Regions from separate parts of the Kitasatospora sp. NPDC092039 genome, predicted to be linked through region 2. Evidence: riboswitches for the same ligand, from Rfam matches in the RefSeq annotation. Region 2 holds a riboswitch; the other holds the start of a gene.

Region 1 (6,979 bases), on a different contig from region 2:
CGGGCGCCGCCGCCGACGCCAGCGGCATCTGGGGCACCCGGCTGCTCAGCCTCGGCTTCGCGCTGCTCACCACGGTGCTGCTGTACTCGCTGACCCGGCGGCTGTTCAACGAGCGGGTCGCCATCTGCGCCATCGGCGTGTACGCCGTCCTCCAGTCCACCGTCGTGGTCGGCTTCTACGCCGCGCCCGAGTCCCTCGCCGTGCTGCTGGTCGCCCTCGCGGCCTGGACCACGGTGTTCACCGCCCGCCGCCACCCGGCCCTGGCCCTGCTCGCCGCCCCACCCGCGGCGCTGGCCTGCGCCGTGGCCTACTCCGCGGCCTTCGCCGTCCCGGCCCTGGTCGCCCTCGCCTTCGCCTGCGCCCGGCCGCGGCACCGGGCCGGCCCGGCCGCCCTGCGCGCGCTGCTGACGGGCGCCGGCACCCTCGTCCTGCTGCTCCCGTACGGAACGCTCGGCCGGGTCGCCGGGTGGTCGCCCTCGCAGGGCAATGCCCCCGGCTCGGCCGGCTCGATCCTGCTCGGCACGCTCCAGTGGGCCGGCCTGTTCACCGTCCTCGCGGTGGCCGGCACCATCGCCTACGCGCGCCGCGAGCAGATGAACGAGCACGACGCGGCCGAGAAGGACCCCGTCCCCACCACCCGGGGCCAACGGGCCCTGCTCGGTGCCGTGCTGACCGTCACCGCCCTGCTCGTGCCCGCCGCCCACCTGTGGACCGGCACCTCCGGCGCGCTGTTCCGCCACCTCGGCTACGGCATGCTGCTCGCCGCCCCGCTCGCCGGGGTCGGCCTGACCCGGCTGGTCGGCGCCCACTTCCGCCACCCCCAGCTGGGCATCCTGGTCTGGGTCGCCCTGCTCGCCCTCGGCCTGGAGCAGTCCGCCCTGCGCTACCAGAACGGGCCCGACTCCGGCCGCCTGCTGGCCGTCCTGCGGGTCCACACGGAGCCCCAGGGCCGCTACCTCACCGAGGTCGACGGACTCGCCGAGTACTACCTGGGGAGCGTCTCCAGGCCCGAGCAGTGGGTCTCCGCGCGGGCCGGTACGGAGTACCGCGACGGCGCCGGGGTCCAGCACCACGGGGACGACGGCAGCGTGGCCGCCATCCGCGACGGCTGGTTCACCATGGTCGTCCTCGACAGCACCGCGCCGAGGGCCACCGACCGGGCCCTGAGCGCGGCCCTGGCCGACGCCGGGCACTACCGGCTGATCGCCCAATTCACCTCGCCGACCGGTGATTCGAGTACGTACAAGGTCTATCTCAAGCACTGACCGGGCGCCCGCCACATCCGCACCCGCGACACGACAGCCACAACATATGGTGCCACCGCAGTCCGGCGGCACTACATGTATGCTCACTCCTGCTGTCGATGCAGGGGAACCCGGTGCGAATCCGGGACTGCCCCGCAGCGGTGTGCGGGCGGCTCCAGCAGCCGTGCCCGCGAGTCCGAGTACCTGCCGACGGCGTGCGCCACGGCCCTCCCGCAGAGGCCGCGCCGGCACGAGCATTACCCCTCCGGGCCTCGCGGGCGGGCCGGGGAGTCACCGTCGCGCGACGCCGTCTGCGTTCGTGCCGTGCTCCCCTGCCCCGATCGGCCCGGTGGCCCCCGATCACCGCCGCCGATCGCCGCCAGGAGAGAGCGCCTTGACCACCGCTGCCTCAGCCACCCTGCCCGCCCAGGGCTCCGGTACCGCCTTCACCGACCCGACGGTCTCCGACCCCGGCGGCGCCCTGCTGCGGCTGCTCACCGACCGCAGCACCGACCTCACCGAGGTCGACCCCGGCCACGTCGCCGCCGCCGCGCTGCGCGGCCGCCACGCCGGCTCGGACTTCGCCGAACTCCGCGGGCTGGCCGTGGACGCCGCCGCGTCGATGATCGCCGAGGACCCCCAGTACTCGAAGCTGGCCGCCCGCCTGCTCGCCCTGGAGATCGTCGACGAGGCGAACAGCCAGGGCTCGACGTCCTTCTCCGCCTCGATCGCCGTCGGCCACGCCGAGGGCCTGATCGGCGACACCACCGCGGCCTTCGTCGCCAAGCACGCCGCCGCCCTGGACGCGCTGGTCGACCCCGCGGGCGACGACCGCTTCGAGTACTTCGGCCTGCGCACCGTGCAGTCCCGCTACCTGCTGCGCCACCCGATCACCCGCAAGGTGATCGAGACCCCGCAGCACTTCCTGCTGCGCGTCGCCTGCGGCCTGGCGGTCGGCGACAGCGAGCAGTCGGTGCGCGAGGTGGCCGAGCTGTACGGCCTGATGAGCCGCCTGGAGTACCTGACCTCCTCGCCGACGCTCTTCAACTCCGGCACCCGGCACCCCCAGATGTCGAGCTGCTACCTGCTCGACTCGCCGCTGGACAACCTGGACTCGATCTACAACCGCTACGCGCAGATCGCCCGCCTCTCCAAGCACGCCGGCGGCATCGGCCTGTCCTACTCGCGCATCCGCTCGCGCGGCAGCCTGATCCGCGGCACCAACGGCAAGTCCAACGGCATCGTGCCGTTCCTGCGCACCCTCGACTCCTCGGTCGCCGCCGTCAACCAGGGCGGCCGCCGCAAGGGCGCGGCCTGCGTCTACCTGGAGACCTGGCACGCCGACATCGAGGAGTTCCTGGAGCTCCGCGACAACACCGGCGAAGAGGCCCGCCGCACCCACAACCTCAACCTGGCGCACTGGATCCCGGACGAGTTCATGCGCCGGGTCAACGCCGACGAGGACTGGTCGCTGTTCTCGCCGGCCGACGTGCCCGAGCTGGTCGACCTGTGGGGCGCCGACTTCGACGAGGCGTACCGCAAGGCCGAGCAGGCCGGCAAGGCCGTGCGCACCATCCCGGCGCAGACCCTGTACGCCCGCATGATGCGGACCCTGGCGCAGACCGGCAACGGCTGGATGACCTTCAAGGACGCCTCCAACCGCGCCGCCAACCAGACCGCGCTGCCGGGCCGCACGGTGCACTCCTCCAACCTGTGCACCGAGATCCTGGAGGTCACGGACGACTCCGAGACCGCCGTCTGCAACCTGGGCTCGGTTAACCTGGGCGCCCACGTGGCCTCCGGCGCCTCGGCCGCCGACCTGCTCGGCGCCATGGACTGGGAGCGGCTGGACGCCACCGTGCGCACCGCCGTCACCTTCCTCGACCGCGTGGTGGACATCAACTTCTACCCGACCACCGAGGCCGGGACGTCCAACTCCCGCTGGCGGCCGGTCGGCCTGGGCGTGATGGGCCTCCAGGACGTCTTCTTCCAGCTGCGGATCGACTTCGACTCCGCCGAGGCGAAGCAGCTGTCCACGCTGATCGCCGAGCGCATCATGCTCACCGCCTACGAGCGCTCCGCCGACCTGGCCGAGCAGCTGGGCCGCCACGAGGCGTACGGCGAGACCCGCGCCGCCCGCGGCGAGCTGCACATCGACCACTTCCCGAGCGCCGCCCCGCAGTGGGCCGACCGCTGGACGGCGCTGCGCGCCCGGATCGCCGAGACCGGCCTGCGCAACTCGCTTCTGCTGGCCATCGCGCCGACCGCGACCATCGCCTCCATCGCCGGCGTGTACGAGTGCATCGAGCCGCAGGTGTCCAACCTGTTCAAGCGCGAGACGCTGAGCGGTGAGTTCCTCCAGGTCAACCCGTACCTGGTGCGCGAGCTCAAGGAGCTGGGCGTCTGGGACCAGCAGACCCGGGACGCCCTGCGCGACGCCAACGGCTCGGTGCAGGAGCTGAACTGGCTGCCCGCCGAGGTCCGTTCGCTGTACCGGACGGCCTGGGAGCTGCCGCAGCGCGCGCTGATCGACCTGGCGGCGGCCCGCATGCCGTACCTGGACCAGAGCCAGTCCCTGAACCTGTTCATGGCGGCGCCGACCATCGGCAAGCTCAGCTCGATGTACGCCTACGCGTGGAAGGTCGGCCTGAAGACCACCTACTACCTGCGTTCGCGCCCGGCCACCCGCATCGCCCAGGCCGCGTCCGGCACCGCCCGCGCCGCCGCGCCGGCGCCCGTGCCCGTGAACAGCCCGACCCTCACCCCGGAGCAGGAAGCCGCCATCGCCTGCTCCCTGGAGAACCCCGAGTCCTGCGAGGCCTGCCAGTAATGTCCCAGTCCGAAGACCGCAAGATGCTGCTCGACCCCGGCTTCGAGCTGACCCTGCGCCCGATGCGCTACCCGTCGTTCTACGACCGGTACCGGGACGCCATCAAGAACACCTGGACGGTGGAGGAGGTGGACCTGCACTCGGACGTCGCGGACCTGGCGAAGCTCAGCGAGGGCGAGCGGCACCTCATCGGGCGACTGGTCGCGTTCTTCGCCACCGGCGACTCGATCGTCTCCAACAACGTGGTGCTGAGCCTCTACAAGCACATCAACTCCCCGGAGGCGCGGCTGTACCTCTCGCGGCAGCTGTTCGAAGAGGCCGTGCACGTCCAGTTCTACCTGACGCTGCTCGACACCTACCTGCCCGACCCGGAGGACCGCAACGCGGCCTTCGCCGCGGTGGAGAACATCCCCTCCATCCGCCAGAAGGCCCAGTTCTGCTTCAAGTACATGAACGCGGTCGACCACATCGAGTCGCTGCAGACGAAGGAGGACAGGCGGGCGTTCCTGCTCAACCTGATCTGCTTCGCCGCGTGTGTGGAAGGCCTGTTCTTCTACGGCGCGTTCGCCTACGTGTACTGGTTCCGCAGCCGGGGCCTGCTGCACGGCCTGGCCACCGGCACCAACTGGGTGTTCCGCGACGAGTCCATGCACATGGACTTCGCCATGTCGGTGGTCGACACCGTCCGCGAGGAGGAGCCCGACCTCTTCGACGACGAGATGGCCAAGCAGGTCACGGAGATGCTGGAGGAGGCCGTCGAGGCCGAGCTCCAGTTCGCCCAGGACCTGTGCGGTGACGGCCTGCCCGGCATGAACACCGCGTCGATGCGGGAGTACCTGCAGGCGGTGGCGGACCAGCGCCTCGCGCGCCTCGGCCTGCCGATCCGCTACGGGTCGACGAACCCGTTCGGCTTCATGGAGCTCCAGAACGTCCAGGAGCTGACCAACTTCTTCGAGCGCCGGGTGTCGGCGTACCAGGTCGCCGTCGAGGGCACCGTCGCCTTCGACGACGACTTCTAGAGAAGAACGAACGACAGCGGTGCCCCGCACGGCCACAGCCCGTGCGGGGCACCGCTGTGACATCAGTCGGTCGGAAACTCCCCGGACCTGACCCCGGAGAGGAAGGACGACCAGGCCTCGGCCGGGAGGAGCGGCGCCGACCCGCCCGGGTCGTTCGAGCCGCGGTCAGCCGGCCAGGACTCCCCCGCCCCGCCCGGCATGAACGCCGGGCGGGGCGGCCGCAGGTCCACGCGCGCCCGTCCGGATGAACTCCCGGGCCGCACCGCCGTTCCACGCCTGCGGACGACCGAGCCCCGGCTACGGTCCGGCGCACAGCCGAACGAAAGGGGTACCCCGTGGCGACGACCGGCATCCTGGACTACGAGAGCGACGCGATCGTCCAGCTCATGAACATCGCCGAGGAGGACTGGAGCGAGCAGGAGCTCAAGGACGCGCTCCAGCGGGCGGTCATGCTGGAGCTCTCCACCATCCCGCCCTACGCCACCGCGCTCTGGTCGATCACCGACAAGACCCAGCCCGTCCGCCGCACCATCCGCGAGATCGTCTTCGACGAGATGTCGCACTTCGGCCTGGTCTGCAACATGCTCACCAGCATCGGCGGCACCGTAGCCCTCATCGACCCGCTCACCGTCCCCAAGTACCCCGGCGAGCTGCCCGGTGGCGTCAACCCGGGGCTGGAGGTCTTCCTCAGCGGGCTGACCCGCGAGTCGGCCACCCTCTTCTCCGACATCGAGAAGCCCGAGAACCCGCTGGCCTTCGCCGCGGACGGCAACACGATCGGCGCCTTCTACCAGCGCATCGCCGATGTCTTCCCGAACTTCGCGCACCTGCTGACCGGGCAGAACCAGGTGACCTTCCCGCTCGGGTCGGGCCACGGCGCGGGCAACGACATCGTCGCGATGAACACCATCGACGACGTCCTGAAGGCGATCGACATCATCCAGACCCAGGGCGAGGGCACCACGGCTTCCCCGAACAATCCCTTCCCCGGGCCCACGGACGAACTCGCCCACTACTACGCCTTCAAGGAGATCGCCGTCGGCAAGAAGCTGGTGAAGAACCCCGCCACCGGGAAGTTCGAGTTCACCGGCCCCGACGTTCCGCTCCCGCCCACCGCACCGGTCGCCCGCGTCCCCGCCGGCGGCTGGGCGAACGACCCCGCCAACGCACCCGACGCGGCCACCGCCGCCGTGCTGCAGGAGTTCAACGCCACCTACACCGACATGCTGAAGGCCCTCCACGACGCCTGGGGCGGAACCCCGGACCGGCTGTTCGACGCGATCAGCGACATGGGCGCCCTGGGCGACACCGCAGAGCGGATCAACGCCGTCAAGCTCCCCAGCGACCCCCACTCCACCTACGGTCCGGAGTGGCTCTTCATCCCGTAGGAGTCCTGAACCGAGGCCGAGGGCCGGTGCGGACGAGTGGTCCGCACCGGCCCCATTCCTGTCCGCCCGATATTTCACCCGGACGGCCGCGGTTCCGCAGGCCTGGAGCGCGGGCGTGTTCAACGGCTGATATATCGAATATATGCTCGAAGAATACGACAAGGTATTGGTGTCGGGCGGACTGGGTTTCGTCGGCAGGCACCTGACCAACGCCCTCCTCTTCCTGGGCAAGGAAGTGGCGATCATCGACAACGCCCGGACCGCGACGAGCATCTCGGCGCCGTCCGGGGCCACCCTGCACATGCTGGACATCCGCGAGGTCGACGCCATCGCCGAGGCCGTGGACGACGCCGACCTGGCCTTCCACGTCGCCGCCAACGCGAACGGCACCCTGTCGGTGACCCAGCCCCGCCTGGACTTCGAGATCAATGCGCTCGGCACGCTCTCCTTCGCCGAGGCCCTCCTCAAGGCGTCCGTACGCCGGGTCGTCTACGTCTC
Region 2 (6,979 bases):
CATGCCCTCCTTCTGGTCCGCGGTCGCGAACGTCGCGTGGAAGAGCCGCCGTTCGAAGCGGACGCCCTCGGCGAGGGTGGTCTCGAACGCCCGGTTGACGCTCTCCTTGAGCATGATCGCGGCCGGGGCGGACATCGCCGCGATGGTCTCGGCGGTGGCCAGGGCCTCGGCGAGCAGTTGGTCGGCGGGGACGATACGGGAGACCAGTCCGGCCCGCTCGGCCTCCTCGGCGCCCATCATCCGGCCGGTCAGGCAGAGCTCCATGGCCTTGGCCTTGCCGACAGCGCGGGTGAGCCGCTGCGAGCCGCCGATGCCCGGGATCACGCCGAGCTTGATCTCGGGCTGCCCGAACTTCGCGGTGTCCGCCGCCAGCAGGACGTCGCACATCATTGCCAGTTCGCAGCCGCCGCCCAGCGCGTAACCGGCCACGGCCGCGACGACCGGCGTTCGCAGGGCGGCGAAGCGCTCCCAGGCGGCGAACCAGTCGCCGAGGTAGGCGTCCACGAACTCCAGGGACTGCATCTCCTTGATGTCGGCGCCGGCCGCGAAGGCCTTCTCCGAGCCGGTGACTACCAGACAGCCGATCTCCGAGTCCCGGTCGAACTCCGTTGCTGCCGAGACGACTTCGGTCATCAGTAGGGTGTTCAACGCGTTCAGCGCCTTGGGGCGGTCGAGCGTGATCAGCCCCACCCGGCCCTTGCGCTCGACCAGGATCGTCTCGAACGTCATGCGGTGTCCTTCCTGAGGGTGGTGATGATGGCGGAGAAGTCCAGCCCGCCCGAGCCGTCTCGGGCGAAGGCGGCGAACACCTCGGCTGCCCGCCGGCCCAGTTCGGCCGGCACGGCCGAGGCGGCGGCCGCGTCGGCGGCGAGCCCGAGGTCCTTGGCCATCAGCGCGGCGGCGAAGCCTGCCGCGTAGTCGCGGTTGGCCGGGCTGGTCGGGACCGGACCGGGCACCGGACAGTTGCTGGTCAGCGCCCAGCACTGGCCGGAGGCGGTCGAGGCGACGTCGTAGAGCGCCTGGTGGCTGAGCCCGAGGCTCTCCCCGAGCGCGAAGGCCTCACTGACCGCGATCATGGAGACGCCGAGGATCATGTTGTTGCAGATCTTGGCGGCCTGTCCGGCTCCGGAGGCCCCGCAGTGGACCACCCGGCGGCCCATGGCCGCGAGCACCGGCTCGGCCTCGCCGAAGTCGAGGTCATCGGCGCCGACCATGAAGGTCAGGCTTGCCGCTTCGGCCCCCGCTACACCGCCGGAGACCGGGGCGTCGACGGCCCGGTGCCCGGCGACCCGGGCGAGGTCGGCTGCCACCCGGGCGTCCCCGACGGCGATGGTGGAGCAGTCGATGAACAGCGCACCCGAGGCCGCCTCGGTCAACTCGCCGTAGGAGTCGAGGACATGGCGTCCGGTCGGCAGCATGGTCAGCACCACGTCGGCTTCGCCGACCGCCTCGGCGGCGGAGACCGCGATCATCACTCCCTGCGCCGCGGCCAGGCCCCGGGCCTCAGCCGAGAGGTCGTAACCGATCACCCGGTGCCCGGCCTTGACGAGGTTGGCGGCCATCGGGCCGCCCATGTTGCCCAGCCCGATGAATCCGATGGTCAGGGTCACCAGCGCTCCAGGAATGTGGTGGTGGCGGCGAGGCCGAGTTCGCGCGCGCCCAACGGGGCGAAGTACCGGGCCACGGCGGTGGGTTCGACGGCGCTGAGCGTCGGCGGGTGCCACCGCGGGTCGCGGTCCTTGTCGATCACCTGGGCCCGGATGCCCTCGGCGAGGTCCGGCGTGGCGAGCGCCGCGCAGGAGGTGCGGTACTCCTGGTCGAGGACGGCTTCCAGCGGGCCGAGGGCCCGGGCCCGGCGCAGCGCCGCCAGGGTTGCCTTCACGGCGGTGGGCGAGTTGGCGGCGATCCGGTCCGCGGCCTTCTTCGCCTCCGGTTCGCCGCTCTCCCGCAGCCGGTCGAGGATTTCCTCGACGGTGCCGGCCGCGTAGCAGTGGTCGATCCAGGCGCGCTGCCCCTCCAGCGCACCGCTCGGCACGGGTTCGACGTGCCGCTCCAGGGCGTCGTGCACGGGCAGTTCGGCGAGGTCGTCGAGCAGCGCCGGCACCCGCTCGGAGGGCAGGAAGTGGTCGGCGAGCCCGCAGAGCAGCGCGTCTGCCGCGCCCACCGAGCCGGCGGTGAGGGCGAGGTGGGTGCCCAGCTCGCCGGGCGCCAGGGCGAACAGGTAGGTGCCGCCCACGTCGGGGACGAAACCGATGCCGGCTTCGGGCATGGCGATGCGGGTGGTCTCCGTGACGATCCGCACGCTGCCGTGGGCGGACACGCCGACCCCGCCGCCCATGACGATGCCGTCCATCACGGCCACGTACGGCTTGGGGTAGCGGGCGATCCGGGCGTTGAGGCGGTACTCGTCGCGCCAGAACCCCTCGACGGCGCCCGGGTCCCCGCCGGTGGCGGCGCGGTGGATGGCGACGATGTCCCCGCCGGCGCAGAAGGCGCGGTCCCCGGACCCCGTGATGACGACGGTCTCGACCCGGGCGTCGTCCTCCCACGCGTCCAGCGCCTCGGCGATGCGCAGCACCATGCCGTGGGTGAGGGCGTTCAGGGCCGCGGGGCGGTTGAGGACGATTAGGCCGGCCCGGCCCTCGCGCTGGATGATGACCTCGTCGAGGTCGTGGCCGGCCATCACGCGGCTCCGGTCAGGCCGCGGGCGACGATGACGCGCATGATCTCGTTGGTCCCTTCCAGGATCTGGTGCACCCGCAGGTCGCGGACGATCTTCTCGATGCCGTACTCGGCCAGGTAGCCGTAGCCGCCGTGGAGCTGGAGGGCCTGGTTGGCGACCTCGAAGCCGGTGTCGGTGGCGTAGCGCTTGGCCATCGCGCACAGCTGCGGCGCCCGGGGATCGCCCCGGTCCAGCGCGCTGGCCGCCCGCCACAGCAGCGCCCGGGCCGCCTCCAACTCGGTCGCCATGTCGGCGAGCCGGAACTGCAGGGCCTGGGCGTGCAGGAGCCGGGTGCCGAACGCCTCACGGTCCGCGAGGTAGCCGGTGGCCCGTTCCAGGGCGCTCTGCGCGCCGCCGAGGGAGCAGGCGGCGATGCCGAGGCGGCCGCCGTTGAGTCCCGACATGGCGACCCGGAAGCCTCCGCCCTCGTCGCCGAGCAGACGGTCGGCGGGCAGCCGGACACCGTCCAGCACGACCTGCCGGGTGGGCTGGGCGTTCCAGCCCATCTTCGTCTCGTTCGGTCCGAAGGAGACGCCGGGGTCGTCCCGGTCCACGATGAAGGCGGACAGCCCGGAGGCCCCGGAGCCTCCGGTGCGGGCCATCACCAGGTAGATCTGTGCGGCCCCCGCTCCGGAGATGAACTGCTTGACGCCGTCCAGCACCCAGTGGTCGCCGTCACGCACCGCTCGGGTGGCGATCGCGGCCGCGTCGGAGCCGGCGCCGGGCTCGGTAAGGCAGTAGCTGCCCAGATGCTCGGCTGAGCAGAGCCCCGGCAGCCAGCCGGCCCGCTGGGCGGCGTCGCCGTAGCGGTCGACCATCCAGGCGACCATGTTGTGGATGGACAGGTAGGCGGCGATGGACGGACAGCCGGTGGCGAGTGCCTCGAAGGCGACTACCCCGTCGCGTCGGGTCAGCGCAGAGCCGCCGGCGTCCTCCCGGACATAGATACCGGCAAGGCCCAGATCGGCGGCCTTGCGCAGCACGTCGACCGGGAAGTGCTTGCTTTGGTCCCACTCGACGGCGTTCGGTGCCAGGTGTTCGGCGGCGAAGGCTCCGACGGCCTCAGCGATGGAGGCCTGCTCCTCCGTCAGTTCACTTGCGTTCACAATGCTCAGCCCATCGTCGGCATGGTGAAGCTCGCGCCCTCCTTGACCCCGGAGGGCCAGCGCGAGGTGACGGTACGGGTGCGGGTGTAGAAGCGGATCGAGTCCGGGCCGTGCTGGTTGAGGTCGCCGAAGCCGGAGCGCTTCCAGCCGCCGAAGGTGTGGTAGGCGATCGGCACCGGGATGGGCACGTTGACGCCGACCATGCCGGTGTTCACCCGGCGGGCGAAGTCGCGGGCGGTGTCGCCGTCCCGGGTGTAGATCGCTACGCCGTTGCCGAACTCGTGCTCGCTGGGCAGGCGCAGCGCCTCCTCGTAGTCGGCGGCGCGCACGACGGTCAGTACCGGGCCGAAGATCTCCTCCCGGTAGATCCGCATGTCCGGCGTGACCCGGTCGAACAGCGAGGCGCCGAGGAAGTAGCCGTCCTCGTGCCCCTCCAGGCGGAAGTCCCGTCCGTCGACGACGAGTTCGGCGTCCTCCTCGACCCCGAGGTCCAGGTAGCCGCGGACCCGCTCCAGGGCGTCACGGCCGACCAGCGGGCCGAAGTCCGCCGCCGGGTCGTCCGAGCGGCCGACCTTCAGCGCGGCGATCCGCTCGACCAGCTTCGCCACCAGGGCGTCCGCGGTCTCCTCGCCGACCGGGACGGCCACCGAGATGGCCATGCAGCGCTCGCCGGCCGAGCCGTAGCCGGCGCCGATCAGCGCGTCGGCGGCCTGGTCGAGGTCGGCGTCGGGCATCACGATCATGTGGTTCTTGGCGCCGCCGAAGCACTGCGCGCGCTTGCCGTGCGCAGCCGCGGTCGCGTAGACGTACTGGGCGATCGGGGTCGAGCCGACGAAGCCCAGCGCCTCGACGCGCGGGTCCTCCAGCAGGGTGTCCACGGCCTCCTTGCCGCCGTTGACCACGTTGAGCACGCCCGGCGGCAGCCCGGCCTCCAGGAACAGCTCGGCCAGCCGCAGCGGCACCGACGGGTCGCGCTCGGAGGGCTTGAGGACGAAGGCGTTGCCGCAGGCCAGCGCGGGTGCGGCCTTCCACAGCGGGATCATCGCGGGGAAGTTGAACGGCGTGATGCCCGCGACGACGCCGAGCGGCTGGCGCATCGAGTAGACGTCGATGCCGGTGCCGGCGTTGTCACTGAACTCGCCCTTCAGCAGGTGCGGGATGCCGGCGGCGAACTCCACGACCTCCAGGCCGCGTTGGAGGTCGCCGTGGGCGTCGGCGACGGTCTTGCCGTGCTCGGCGGACAGCAGCCGGGCCAGCTCCTCCTTCTCCTGCTCGACCAGCTGCAGGAAGCGCAGCAGGACGCGGGCCCGGCGCTGCGGGTTCCAGGCCGCCCACGCGGGCTGGGCCTGAGCGGCGTCGGCGATCACCGCCTCGACCTCGGCGCGGTCGGCGAGCGGCACCCGGGCCTGCACCCGGCCGGTGTTGGGGTCGTACACGTCGCCGAAGCGACCGGACGTCCCGGGCGTGCGCTTCCCGGCGACGAAGTGCGTCAGTTCACGGACCATTGGTTCCTTCTCTCAACAGGGTCGGGGAGAGGAGGAATGGAGGCCGCCGCCGACGGACGGGCGCACGGTGGTGCGGCCCCGCGACGTCACGGTGGCGGTGGCAGGACGAACCGTCAGAGCAGGTGGGCCCCGGGGGTCGTCGGCACAGGACAACCAGGAGCAGCAGAACGGGAGCAGCCCGGAGTCATGCGTGTCGTCTCCATCCTCGTGGAAAACACGGATCACCCGCGGCCGGTATCCTGACTCCCGGATCACCGCACGCCCTCAGGCCTTCCCGGCTGGCTGCCAGTGGCCGTGTCCTGCGAGGACGAACTCCCCGGTCACAGTGGCGGGACCGTGCCGGACTCACACCGGCTTCCCTGACACCGCGGACCTGCCATCGACCATATAGTTGGACGTCCTAGTAAGTCCAGAGCTCTCCATGCGCGCGTTGCGCCAACGGGGTCAGCTGAGGATCCGCCCGGTGCGACACCAACGGGCGGAGGACCACCGAGGTGATGTTCAGCAGCCGCTTGTAGGCGATGTCGTGCACGACCACCTCCAGCTCGCCACACAGCGCCCGCAGTCACCCCGGCACCTCGACCGGCCCGGTTGGGGCCGTCGTCGTCACCCCCGACGTTCACCTTATCGACCGACCCGGCCTCCAGCGGCGGGGAGGAAGCGGTGACGCTTGGGACCGTCTCGACCAACTGCAGTGTGAACAGGTCAGGGTCGAACAACCGGTACCCGCCCAGATCCGCACGGTGATCCCGCTGGTGAAGAGAGACTGCGGCCCGGTCGTGGCGGGGAACTCAGCCGCCACACAGATCGTCCGGTGTGGACAGTCTCCGGCGCGCCGTCGTCGGCGAGGCGCTGCTCGCCTCACGGGATCTCGGGAAGCTGTCCCCAGCCCATGCCGTAGCCGCGAGTAGCTCCGGCACCGTCTTGCGCCGGGCCACGACCCTCCCCACCCTGACCGCCTCACGGCGACATCCATCCGGCCTCGGCGAGCCCTATCCACCGACGTCCGCACCGGGTCGGTGGTAAGCGATCAGCGGGCTGAATGTCCGCGCCGCGGCGAATGCAGGCGCCGCCGGCGGGTCCGTGTCTGAGGCCTTTACAGTTCCGCTTCGCGCGCGGATGGGGAACCGGTCGGTGGTCACGATGATCCCGGTGGAGGCCGCCGCATGCACCATCAACCCTGGAGAGGGCGACATCTGCGACCTGGCTGCCCATCAGTCGCGGTGGTACTCCGCCCTGCTTGTTGCCCCTGGACAGTCTCACGCCGAACCGCGCGCCCGCTCAGAGGCTGACTACGGACCAGTCGTCGCGTACCAGGGCTTCGAGGTGCGGATTCGCGCGGCTCTCGTGGACGGCTAGCGCGAGGAGGTGCTTGGCGCGAGTGGCCGCTACGAAGGTGGTCATCGCGGCGTGCCGGCCCGTGGCATTGAGTTCGCCGACGGGAGTCTTTCCGGTGATGACGGGGAGCAGGCTGCCGAGGTCGTGGCTCCTCCCATGCTTGGTGGCGCACTCGAGGACGAGGGTCGCGCAGTGCGTCTCCCCCTTCGCGCTCGCGACGGTAGCTGTGAGCATCGGGGGCGGGGATTCCTCCGAGGCCGGTGGCAGCGGCGTGTGGGACAGCCAGAGGGTATAGGTGGCCATGTCCA

The links. A riboswitch is a leader RNA that binds a small molecule or an ion and turns the genes downstream of it on or off. The one in region 2 is predicted to bind cobalamin.
Region 1: it holds a riboswitch for cobalamin, as region 2 does, so the genes downstream of both, ACIQI7_RS17815 (ribonucleoside-diphosphate reductase subunit alpha) here and ACIQI7_RS15230 (CoA-acylating methylmalonate-semialdehyde dehydrogenase) in region 2, are expected to answer to the same signal.

What each region holds. Positions count from the first base shown of each region.
Region 1 is NZ_JBIVSD010000008.1:91,747-98,725, reverse strand. It holds gene ACIQI7_RS17820 (glycosyltransferase family 39 protein) at 1-1,265, shown strand, start outside; cobalamin riboswitch at 1,312-1,471, shown strand; gene ACIQI7_RS17815 (ribonucleoside-diphosphate reductase subunit alpha) at 1,663-4,074, shown strand; gene ACIQI7_RS17810 (ribonucleotide-diphosphate reductase subunit beta) at 4,074-5,093, shown strand; gene ACIQI7_RS17805 (ferritin-like protein) at 5,429-6,481, shown strand; gene ACIQI7_RS17800 (NAD-dependent epimerase/dehydratase family protein) at 6,624-6,979, shown strand, end outside.
Region 2 is NZ_JBIVSD010000006.1:307,200-314,178, reverse strand. It holds gene ACIQI7_RS15250 (enoyl-CoA hydratase) at 1-729, opposite strand, end outside; gene mmsB (3-hydroxyisobutyrate dehydrogenase) at 726-1,610, opposite strand; gene ACIQI7_RS15240 (enoyl-CoA hydratase/isomerase family protein) at 1,607-2,683, opposite strand; gene ACIQI7_RS15235 (acyl-CoA dehydrogenase family protein) at 2,683-3,828, opposite strand; gene ACIQI7_RS15230 (CoA-acylating methylmalonate-semialdehyde dehydrogenase) at 3,834-5,333, opposite strand; cobalamin riboswitch at 5,545-5,736, opposite strand; gene ACIQI7_RS15225 (UvrD-helicase domain-containing protein) at 6,615-6,979, opposite strand, start outside.